2 regions of the Thauera sp. JM12B12 genome follow, and region 1 is predicted to be linked to the other one. Evidence: predicted binding sites of a transcription regulator. Region 1 holds the regulator's gene; the other holds the start of a gene.

What was found. Region 1 encodes sigma-54, which starts transcription at its own class of promoters, with help from an activator protein. Its sites were predicted from a motif close to TGGCACGCTTNCTGCTNA; they were not measured.
Region 2: AAG895_RS01645 (GntP family permease) is a predicted target of sigma-54. The motif match lies at 2,999-3,016, and genes of this name have one in related genera.

The regions. Positions count from the first base shown of each region.
Region 1 covers NZ_CP154859.1:645,133-650,709, forward strand. Annotated here, with positions in the region: gene hprK (HPr(Ser) kinase/phosphatase) at 1-230, opposite strand, end outside; gene ptsN (PTS IIA-like nitrogen regulatory protein PtsN) at 199-684, opposite strand; gene raiA (ribosome-associated translation inhibitor RaiA) at 824-1,147, opposite strand; gene AAG895_RS02840 (RNA polymerase factor sigma-54) at 1,165-2,622, opposite strand; gene lptB (LPS export ABC transporter ATP-binding protein) at 2,645-3,367, opposite strand; gene recX (recombination regulator RecX) at 3,354-3,803, opposite strand; gene recA (recombinase RecA) at 3,820-4,857, opposite strand; gene AAG895_RS02860 (nicotinamide-nucleotide amidohydrolase family protein) at 5,053-5,550, opposite strand; gene AAG895_RS02865 (phosphatidylglycerophosphatase A) at 5,555-5,577, opposite strand, start outside.
Region 2 covers NZ_CP154859.1:376,584-382,160, reverse strand. Annotated here, with positions in the region: gene AAG895_RS01650 (acyl CoA:acetate/3-ketoacid CoA transferase) at 1-1,513, opposite strand, end outside; gene AAG895_RS01645 (GntP family permease) at 1,534-2,925, opposite strand; gene AAG895_RS01640 (sigma 54-interacting transcriptional regulator) at 3,243-4,784, opposite strand; gene AAG895_RS01635 (ATP-dependent helicase) at 4,967-5,577, opposite strand, start outside.

The DNA of each region.
Region 1 (5,577 bases):
AGGTGGCGTGCCACCTTCTCGTTGGACTGACGTTGCGCCCACGCCAGCTCTGCGGTGCCGAGCACCTGCAGGCGGGTGGGGTGAATCAGGTTGAGGTGGCCGACGAGGTCGGCCGGCCAGATGCGCTCCTCGCCGACCGACAGCCGCGCGTCGAGGCGGCCGCTGACGTGGCTGAGGCTCAGGCTGTCGCGGTGCGCCTCATACAGCCGCGCTACGCTGGTTTGCCGCATCGGCGTCCCACTTGAGGAACATCTGGTGGATGTGGGCGCTGTCGGGTGCGCTCTGCAGGGCTTCGCGGAACTCGCGATCACTGAACATCTGTGCCAGCTCCGACAGGAGCTGCAGATGCGTCTCGTTGGCCTGCTCGGGGACGAGGAGTACGAAGAGCATGCTCACCGGCCGCCCGTCGGGGGCGTCGAACTGCACCGGGGTCGCCAGGCGCAGGAACGCACCGGCGGCCTCCTTCAGGCCCTTGATCCGCCCGTGCGGGATCGCGATGCCCTGGCCCAGACCGGTCGAGCCAAGCCGCTCGCGGGTGAACAGGCTGTCGAACACGGTGCTGCGGGCGATGCCCTGGTTGTTCTCGAACAGCAGGCCAGCCTGCTCGAAGACGCGCTTCTTGCTGCTCGCGTCGAGATCGACCACCACATTGGACAGTGGCAGGAGTTGGGATATGAGGCTCATTCGCAGGTTGGCTCGCGCAACGCCCGGGATTTCGGGACTGCCGCGCAGGGCGGGCAGACGGTCCGGGGCGAGTGGAGATCGCGTCGTGAAAACGCGCGCATTATAACCACACCCCGGACGTGGGGCTGCAACGCAGGCGTCAGGCTTCGGGGGTCTGGTGCTTCAGCGTCTCGTGGTTGTGGTCGGACTGCTTCTGCTTGTACTTCTGCACCTGGCGGTCGAGCTTGTCCGTCATCGCGTCGATGGCGGCATAGAGATCGGCGTCGTCGCTCTCGACGAAGAGGTCCTTGCCGCGCACGTGGAGGGTGACTTCGGCCTTCTGCTTGAGCTTCTCGACCGAGAGGATCACGGAGACGCTGGTGACGTTGTCGAAGTGACGAATGACGCGGTCGAGCTTGGTGGTCACGTAGTCGCGGATGGCGGGGGTGACTTCCACGTGGCGCCCGGTGATGTTGAGATTCATGGTAACTCCTGTTGTTGTCAGATGGATTTGCGCAGACTGACCGGCGGGATATTGAGGGACTCGCGGTATTTGGCGATCGTCCGCCGCGCGACCACGATACCCTGCTGGCCCAAAACTTCCGCAATCTTGGCGTCGGACAGCGGCTTCTTGCTGTCTTCGGCATCCACCAGCTGGCGGATCAGCGCCCGAATCGCCGTCGAGGATGCAGCTCCACCGGTGTCGGTGGCGACATGACTGCCGAAGAAATACTTGAGTTCGAACACGCCACGCGGGGTCGCCATGTACTTCTGCGTGGTGACGCGCGAGACGGTGGATTCATGCAGCTCGAGCTGGTCCGCGATCTCCCGGAGGGTGAGTGGCCGCATCGCCACGTCCCCATGATCGAAGAACTGCCGTTGCTGGTCAACGATGGCCTGGGATACGCGCAGGATGGTGTCGAAACGCTGCTGCACGTTCTTGATCAGCCAGCGTGCCTCCTGCAGCTGGCCGCCGAGTCCGCCGCCCTGGCCGCGGTTCTGCTGCAGCAGGCTGGCGTACAGGCGGTTGATGCGCAGGCGCGGCATGGCGTCGTGGTTGAGCGTGACCGTCCACCGCCCGCGCAGCTTGCGCACGACGACGTCGGGCAGCACGTAGCGCGTCTCGGTGTTCGAGTAGCGCGAGCCGGGGTGGGGGTCGAGGCTGCAGATCAGCGCCTGCGCGGCACGCAGGGCGTCGTCGTCGCAGCCGGTGAGCTTCTTGATGCGGGCGAAGTTGCGGTCGGCGAGAAGCTCGAGGTGCCGCGTGGCGATGTCGAGGGCGAGCGCGCGGATCGGCGAGTCGGGCAGCGTGCGCAGCTGCAGCGCCAGGCATTCCTGCGGGCTGCGGGCGCCGATGCCGGCGGGCTCGAGGTTGTGCACGTGGTGGAGGGCGATGGTGAGCTCGTCGAGATCGACCTCGGACTCGGGCGGCAGCAGTTGGAGCAGGTCCTCGAGCGGCTGGTGCAGGTAGCCGTCGTCATCGAGTGCCTCGATCAGGAAGCGCACCAGGGCGCGGTCGCGGTCGCTGAGCGGCGACAGCGCCACCTGCTGGTCGAGGTGTTCGCGCAGGGATGTGCTCGCGGCCTGCAGATCCTGGTAGTCGACATCGTCGTCGTCGCTCTCGCTGCGGCTGGATGCGCCGGTGCCGACGTTGGACCAGTCGATGCCTTCGTCCTCGCTGCTGCCCTCGCCGCCCTCGCGCGACGCGCTGTCGGCCGGGGGCGATTCGGCGGCGCTCTCGCTGCTCGACTCGCGTTCGGACGAGGGTGTGGGGGGCGGGCTCGGAGCGAAGTCCGCGCCGTCGCCGTCCTCGCGTTCGAGCATCGGGTTCTCGAGCAGGATGCGCTCGATCTCCTGGTTGAGCTCGATCGTCGACAGCTGCAGCAGCTTGATCGACTGCTGCAGCTGCGGGGTCAGCGTGAGGTGCTGGGAGAGCTTGAGCTGGAGACTGGGCTTCATCGCGTCGGTCCGCTGCGTGCGCTCACAGGCGGAAGTGCTCGCCGAGATAGACCTGGCGCACGCGCTCGTTGTCGATGATCTCGGTGGGCTGGCCGCTGGCGAGCACGCGGCCTTCGCTGATGATGTAGGCGCGATCGCAGATGCCGAGCGTCTCGCGCACGTTGTGGTCGGTGATCAGCACGCCGATGCCGCGCTCCTTGAGGAAGCGGATGATCTTCTGGATGTCGATCACCGCGATCGGATCCACGCCGGCGAAGGGCTCGTCGAGCAGGATCAGGCGCGGGTCGGTGGCCAGCGCGCGCGCGATCTCGCAGCGCCGGCGTTCACCGCCGGAGAGCGAGATCGCGGTGTTGTTGCGCAGGTGGTGGATGCCGAGTTCGTGCAGCAGTTCGTCGAGGCGCTCGCCCACCTGGCGCTTCTCCAGGTTCTGCAGCTCGAGCACGGCCTGGATGTTCTCGGCCACCGTCAGCTTGCGGAACACGCTCATTTCCTGCGGCAGGTAGGACAGGCCGAGTCGCGCGCGAGCGTGGATCGGCAGGTGGGTGAGGTCCTTGCCGTCGAGGGTGATCTGGCCGCCGTCGGCGCGCACCAGGCCGACGATCATGTAGAAGCAGGTGGTCTTGCCGGCACCGTTGGGACCGAGCAGGCCGACCACCTCGCCGGAGCCGACCTCGAAGCCGACGTCGTGCACGACGGTGCGCGCCTTGTAGCGCTTTTGCAGGCCGGCGACCTTAAGCAGACTCATCGTAGGGCTCTTTCAGCAGCTTGCGGATCAGGTCGGGCGCGAAGCCGCGGGTTTGCAGGAAGCGCGCCTGGCGAGCCCATTCGCGGGCGTCGGCGGGCGGTTCGGTGAAGCGGCTGCGCAACACGGTGCGGGCACGCTCCGCTTCCGATTCTACGCACTCGCCAGCGAGCGCCGCGTCGATCAGGTCACGCTCGATGCCGCGCCGGGCGAGCTCGCTGCGCAGCCGGCTGGTGCCGAAGCGCGCCGCCTTGCCGCGCACGAAGGCCTCGGCATAGCGGCTGTCGGACTGCAGGCCGAGTTCGCCCATGCGTTCGATGACCGCCTCTATCTCGTCGGCGTCGCCATGGGCGGCGAGCTTCCTCGCCAGCTCGGCCCGCGAGTGGTCACGCCGGGCGAGGTGGCGGAGGGCGCGTTCGCGCAGGCTGGGCTCGCCCATGCTCGACGCGCGGCAGTCAGGCCTCGGCCGGCGCCGGCGCAGCCGGCGTGGCCGGGGGCATTTCGGGCAGGCCGACGGCAACGCGGACCTTGTTCTCGATCTCGCGCGCCAGTGCCGGATTGTTGCGCAGGAACTCGCGCGAGTTGTCCTTGCCCTGGCCGATCTTGTCGCCCTGGTAGGCGTACCAGGCTCCGGACTTGTCGACGATCTTGTGCTCGACGCCGAGGTCGATGATCTCGCCCTCGCGCGAGATGCCCTCGCCGTAGAGGATGTCGAAGTGCGCCTCCTTGAACGGCGGCGACACCTTGTTCTTGACCACCTTGACGCGGGTCTCGGAGCCGACCACCTCGTCGCCCTTCTTGATCGTGCCGGTGCGGCGGATGTCCATGCGCACCGAGGCGTAGAACTTGAGCGCGTTGCCGCCGGTGGTCGTCTCGGGGCTGCCGAACATCACGCCGATCTTCATGCGGATCTGGTTGATGAAGATGACCAGCGTGTTGGTGCGCTTGATGTTCGCGGTGAGCTTGCGCAGTGCCTGCGACATCAGGCGCGCCTGCAGGCCGGGGAGCTGGTCGCCCATCTCGCCTTCGATTTCGGCCTTGGGCGTGAGCGCGGCGACCGAGTCGACCACCACGATGTCCACCCCGCCCGAGCGCACCAGCATGTCGGCGATCTCGAGCGCCTGTTCGCCGGTGTCGGGCTGCGAGATCAGCAGGTCCTCGATGTCCACCCCGAGCTTTTCGGCGTAGCCGACGTCGAGCGCGTGCTCGGCGTCGATGAAGGCCGCGGTGCCGCCCATCTTCTGCATCTCGGCGATGACCTGCAGGGTGAGCGTGGTCTTGCCGGAGGATTCCGGGCCGTAGATCTCGACCACGCGACCGCGCGGCAGGCCGCCGAGGCCGAGCGCGATGTCGAGCCCGAGCGAGCCGGTGGAGACGGTCTGGATGTCGCGCTCGACGTTGCCGTCGCCCATGCGCATGATCGAACCCTTGCCGAACTGCTTTTCGATCTGCGAGAGCGCAGCGGCGAGGGCCTTGGCCTTGTTGTCGTCCATGGAAATGCGTCCTGTAAGTTGAGCCGATTATGGCACAAAGATTGCAGGCGTGCGGGCCTGCCTCGTGCATGGCGCCAGTCTAAGGCCTGTATGAAAGAACAGGCAAAGATTTTTCGCGCCGCGCTTCCGCGGGCGCGCGCCAGTGCCGCGTGGTTATGCCAAAAGAATAGCTGCCGCGCAAGCGCGGGAGCGCCGTCAGCGCTGCTGCGCGGCCAGCTGGAGGATGCCGTCGAGCGCGCGGATGACCGTCTGCCGACGCACCGCGGCGCGGTCGCCGGGAAACCGTGCGGTGATGGTCCGGGTAGGCTGGCCGTGGACGGCCCAGCCGATGCAGACCATGCCGACCGGCTTGGTCGCGGTGCCGCCGCTCGGGCCGGCGACGCCCGAGACCGCCACGGCGCACTGCGCGAGGCTGCGGGCCAGGGCGCCCTCGGCCATCTCGCGCACGGTCGCCTCGCTGACCGCGCCATGGGTGGCGAGCGTCGCGGTCGCCACCCCGAGCATGTCCGCCTTGGCCTCGTTGGAGTAGGTGACGAAGCCGCGGTCGAACCAGGCCGAGCTGCCGCTTACCGCGGTGATCGCTTCGGCGATCCAGCCGCCGGTGCACGACTCGGCGGTGGCGAGCCGCCAGCCACGTGTTGCCAGGGCGGTGCCGACCCGGGCGGCGAGGATGTCGAGTTCGGTGTCGGTCATCGGTTCAGACTCCGATCAGACTGACCA
Region 2 (5,577 bases), 270 kb from region 1:
CGCGCTGCAGGTCGACGCCGGGCGCGATCTCGATCAGCTCCAGGCCCTCGGCGCACAGGCGGAACACGCAGCGCTCGGTGACGTAGAGCACGTCCCGGTTCCACTTCACCGCCTGCGGCCCGCTGAAGGTGCGGTGCTCGACCGCGGCTACGAACTTCCTCGCCTGCCCTTCATGCACGATGCGCAGGCCGCCCTGCTCGACCGCCACCTGCAGCGCGCCGGCGGTGAAGGTGCCGACGAAGACCACCTTCTTGGCGTTCTGCGAGATGTTGATGAAGCCGCCCGCGCCGGCCAGCCGCGGGCCGAACTTGGAGACGTTGAGGTTGCCCTCGCGATCGGCCTGGGCGAGGCCGAGGAAGGCGATGTCCAGCCCGCCGCCGTCGTAGAAGTCGAACTGGCTGGGCTGGTCGATGATCGCCTGGGTATTGACCGCCGCGCCGAAGGACAGCCCGCCGGCCGGGACGCCGCCGATCACGCCGGGCTCGGCGGTCAGCGTCAGCAGGTCGATGATCTGCTCCTCGGCGGCGACGGTGGCCACGCCCTCGGGCATGCCGATGCCCAGGTTCACCACCGCATCGGGCCGCAGCTCCATCGCCGCGCGGCGGGCGATGATCTTGCGCTCGCTCATCGGCAGCGCAGCGATCGCCGACAGCGGCACGCGGATCTCGCCGGCAAAGCCGGGGTTGTACTGCTCGCTGTAGGTCTGCATGTGGTGCTCGGGGCGGTCCGCCACGACCACGCAGTCGACCAGCACGCCGGGGATCTGCACCTGGCGCGGGTTCAGCGAGCCGCGCTCGGCGATGCGCTCGACCTGCACGATGACGATGCCGCCCGAGTTGCGCGCGGCCATCGCGATCGCGCGCGCCTCCAGGGTCAGCGCCTCCTTCTCCATGGTGACGTTGCCATCGGGGTCGGCGGTGGTGCCGCGGATGATGCCGACGTGGATCGGGAAGGCCTTGTAGAAGAGATAGTCCTCGCCGTCGATCGGCATCAGCCGCACCAGGTCCTCGGTGGTGCGCGCATTGAGCTTGCCACCGCCGAAGCGCGGGTCGACGAAGGTGCCGAGACCGACCCGGGTCAGCGCGCCCGGCTTGCCGGCGGCGATGTCGCGGAAGAGATGCGAGATCACCCCCTGCGGCAGGTTCCAGGCCTCGATGCGGTTGTCCACCGCGAGCGCCTGCAGCTTGGGCACCAGGCCCCAGTGTCCGCCGATCACGCGCGCCACCAGGCCCGCGTGGCCGAGATGGTTGAGGCCGCGGTCCTTGCCGTCGCCCTGGCCGGCGGCATAGACCAGGGTCAGGTCGCGCGGCGTGCCGCCACCCTCGGCGTCGCCCTCGAGATAGCGTTCCTCGAGCGCGATCGCGACGCTCTCCGGAAAGCCGATGCCGACGAAGCCGCCGGTGGCGACCGTGTCGCCGCTGCGGATCAGGCGCACCGCCGCGCGCGCCGACACCACCTTGCCGGTGTCGGAGGCGCGCAGCGAGGCGGCGATCGGATGTGTGCTCGTACTCATGACCGATCTCCCGCCTGCGCTCAGAAGTTGCCGAACAGCGTACCGAGGGTGATCACCACCGCCAGCGCGAGGAGCGGGAACACCACCGTGTTCATCGCGATGAAGCCGTAGGACTCGCGGTGGGTCAGGCGGCAGATCGCCAGCAGCGAGATCACCGCGCCGTTGTGCGGCAGCGTGTCCATGCAGCCCGAGGCCATGGCGGCGACGCGGTGCAGCAGCTCGGGGCTGATGCCGGCGGCGGTGGCCATGGCGAGGTACTCGGCACCCAGCGTCTTGAGCGCGATCGACATGCCGCCCGAAGCCGAGCCGGTGATGCCGGCGAGCACGTTCACCGCCACCGCCTCGGAGATCAGCGGGTTGCCCGGCGCGATGCCGAGCACCAGGTCGCGGATCACCACGAAGCCGGCGAGCGAGGCGATGACGGTGCCGTAGCCGACCTCGGTGGCGGTGTTGAGGATCGGCAGCATGGAGCCGAAGGAGCCCTCGTTGACGGTCTTCATCAGGTTGGCCCAGCGCGTCCAGTGCAGCGCCACCAGCAGCAGCACCGCCGCCGACAGCGCGACGATGATCGACCAGATGCCGATCAGCGAGCGCGCGTCCTGCAGGCCGCCGAACTCGGGCTTGGCGAGGTAGCTGTGGTCGAGGCCCGGCAGCACCTGCTTGGCCATCACGAAGTTGAGGCCGATCACCACCAGGATCGGCAGCAGCGCGATCCAGAAGCCTGGACGCGGCGCATCGGCGGGCTCGCTGTCGGGCTCGCCGCTGTGGTGGCCGTAGCCTTCGCCCGCGGCCATCAGCTTGCGCTGCTGGGCACTCAGCCACCAGGTGCCGAGGCCGAGCATGATCAGGCCGCCGATCAGGCCGAGGCCGGGCGCGGCGAAGGCATCGGTGCCGAAGAAGGGGCTGGGGATGGCGTTCTGGATCGCCGGCGTGCCGGGCAGCGCGGTCATCGTGAAGGTGAAGGAGCCGAGCGCGATCGCCGCCGGGATCAGGCGCTTGGGGATCCCCGCCTCGCGGAAAAGCGCGGCGCCGATCGGATACACCGCGAAGGCGACCACGAACAGCGACACGCCGCCATAGGTCAGGATGCCGCAGGCGAGCACGATCGCCAGGATCGCGCGCTGGCTGCCCACTTTCTCGACGATGGCGTGCGCGATCGCGCGCGCCGAGCCGGAGTCGTCCATCAGCTTGCCGAACAGCGCGCCGAGCAGGAACAGCGGGAAGAACTGGATCACGTAGCCGCCCATGGCCTTCATGAAGACCTGGGTGTAGGTCGGCAGCAGCATCGCCGCCTCGCCCGACGTCAGCACGGCGAACAGCGCCAGCAGCGGCGCGAGCAGCAGGACGCTGATGCCGCGGTAGGCGAGATACATCAGCAATACGAGGGACAACAGAATGCCTAGGGTGCCCATGGGGCGTCCTCCTCCTGGATTGGTTTTTGGGTATCGGTATCGGCCGCGGACGTCGCCGCGGTGCGGGCAATCAACAGCAGCATCCGTGCCAGGTCCTGCACGCTGCGGCCGGAACAGGGCCCCGAACAGGCGCAAACAGGCCTGGATCGCATGCGCTGATTGGGTTATCGATCCGCCTTATTACCGCCCGTCATAGCCAGACGACACGCATGCGGACGCATTGAAGGCTCCAGCTTTCAAGACATGTCCAGGATTCAGGACACCCAGAAGCAATCAATCCAGATTTCTGGACACCCCGACGCGGGGCAGCACAGGGCTCAGCGCGTGATGCCGTGCTGCTGCAGCTTGGCGTAGAGGCCGGCGCGCGAGATGCCGAGCCGGCTGGCGGCGAGGCGGCGATTGCCGCCGCAGGCCTGCAGCGCCGCCCGCAGCGCCACGCGTTCGGCATGCGCGAGGGCGTCGGCGAGCGGCACGACGCCCTCTCCGGGGCGCGCGTCCGGCGTGGCCGCCCGAATTGCGTCCTGCCCTGCGTCGGGCCTTGCGCCCAATGACGCGTCCGGCGCGGCCCCTGCGCGTGCAGCCGCGACGGGCATGGCCAGCACCGCCCCGGCCGTGCCGAGCAGGGCCGCCAGCGCCGCGGCATCCAGCGGCCCGCTGTCGGCGCTCAGCTGGGCGCGCTCGAGCAGGTTGCGCAGCTGGCGCACGTTGCCCGGCCACGGCTGGGCCGCAAGCAGCGCCAGCGCGTCGTCGGCAAGCTCCAGCGGACGCTGGCCGGAGCGCGCCGCGATGTCGTCGAGCAGGGCCTCGACCAGGGCGCCGATGTCCTCGCGCCGCTCGCGCAGGCTGGGCACGCGCAGCGCCAGCACGTTGAGACGGTAGAACAGGTCGGCGCGGAAGCTGCCCTCGGCCACCCGCGCCTCGAGGTCCACATGGGTGGCGGCGATCACGCGCACGTCGAGCGGGCGCACCTGGTTCGAGCCGAGCGGCTCGACCTGCTGCTCCTGCAGCACGCGCAGCAGCTTGACCTGCAGCGGCAGCGACAGGTCGCCGATCTCGTCGAGGAACAGGGTGCCGCCGTTGGCGAGCTCGAACTTGCCCAGCCGCGCCTTGCGGTCGGCGCCGGTGAAGGCGCCCGGCGCGGTACCGAAGAGCTCGGCCTCGACCAGGTTGTCGGGCACCGCCGCCATGTTCACCGCGACGAAGGGCCCATTGGCGCGCGCCGACAGGTTGTGGATGCCCTGCGCGAGCAGCTCCTTGCCGGTGCCGGTCTCGCCGCGCAGCAGCACCGTGGCGTCGAGCTGGGCGGCGCGGCGGGCCTGGCGCTTGATCTCGGTGGCGACCGCGCTGGTGCCGATGAAGTTGGCGATCGTGTAGCGCGCGCGGCGCGCCTGCAGCAGCGCGCGCTCGGTCTCCGCGAGGCGCGCCTGCAGGCGGCCGTACTTCTCCATCAGCGGCTTCAGGTGACGGGCGCGATCGAACAACACGAAGCCGAGCGCGCCGACCACCTGGCCATCGTCGGCGCGCAGCGGGATGCGGGTGACGACGAAGTGCTCGTCGCCGAAGGGCATCAGGTCGAGCAGGCTGGGCTCGCCGCTGTCGACCACCTCGCGCAGCCGGCTCGCCGGCAGCACGTCCTCGATCTCGCGCCCGAGCGCGCTATGCCCGTCGGCCAGCCCGATCTTGCTCGCGTACTTGTCGCTCATCCACACGATGCGCGCCTGGCGATTGACCGCCACCGTGCCTTCGCACTGGGCATTGAGATGGTCGAACAGCAGCGGCATCGCCACCGCGCGGAAATGCTCGGGCGAGATGCCGATCTTGAGGCCGTTCTCGTCGAGGTCGGCGGCGGACAGACCCATGGGCAGGCTCGAGGGGACGGAAATGCGGCCGATTATGGGACCGCCCCCGAGCCGGGGCAACGCCGACCGCCAACGCAGCCCGCGGGAGCGGCGGCCAGTGGGTGCGGTGGCCCGCGAACGGGGCGCGTGCAGCCGGTGATGTTCGCGGGCAAGCCCGCTCCCACGGGGCGGCGCGCAGCGCTTCAGCGCCACATGTCGCGCATCTTCGCCGCGAGGTCGATCGCCGCCTGGCGGGAGGCGGGCGAGCCCTGCAGTTCGGGCGGCGGCGGCGGCCAGCTCAGCTGCTCGAAGTGGCCGAGCAGGCGGTTGGGGATAAAGCGCGTGCGTCCGGCATAGACGTGGCGGTCGCCCAGGCCCATCTGCTGCGTCACGTAGAAGCGCTGCGGCACGATCAGGTCGAGGTTGTCCTTCGCCCGCGTCATCGCGACGTAGAGCAGGCGGCGCTCCTCCTCGATCTCGGCGCTGTTGCGGGTGGCGACGTCGGACGGAATGCAGCCGTCGACCACGTTCAGCACGCTCACCGCGTTCCACTCCTGGCCCTTGGCCGAGTGCATCGTCGACAGGATCAGGTAGTCCTCGTCGAGCAGCGGCATGCCAGCCTCGCCGCTGGTGGCGCTGGGCGGGTCGAGGGTGAGCTCGGTGAGAAAGCGTTGGCGGCTCGGGCTGGTGGCGGCGATGCGGGCGAGCTGCTGGACGTCGAGCACGCGCAGCGCGAAGTCGTCGTACAGGCGCGGCATCTCGCCCTCGTACCAGCGGCAGGCGAGCTCGAAGTCCGCCGGCCATTGCGGGCGTT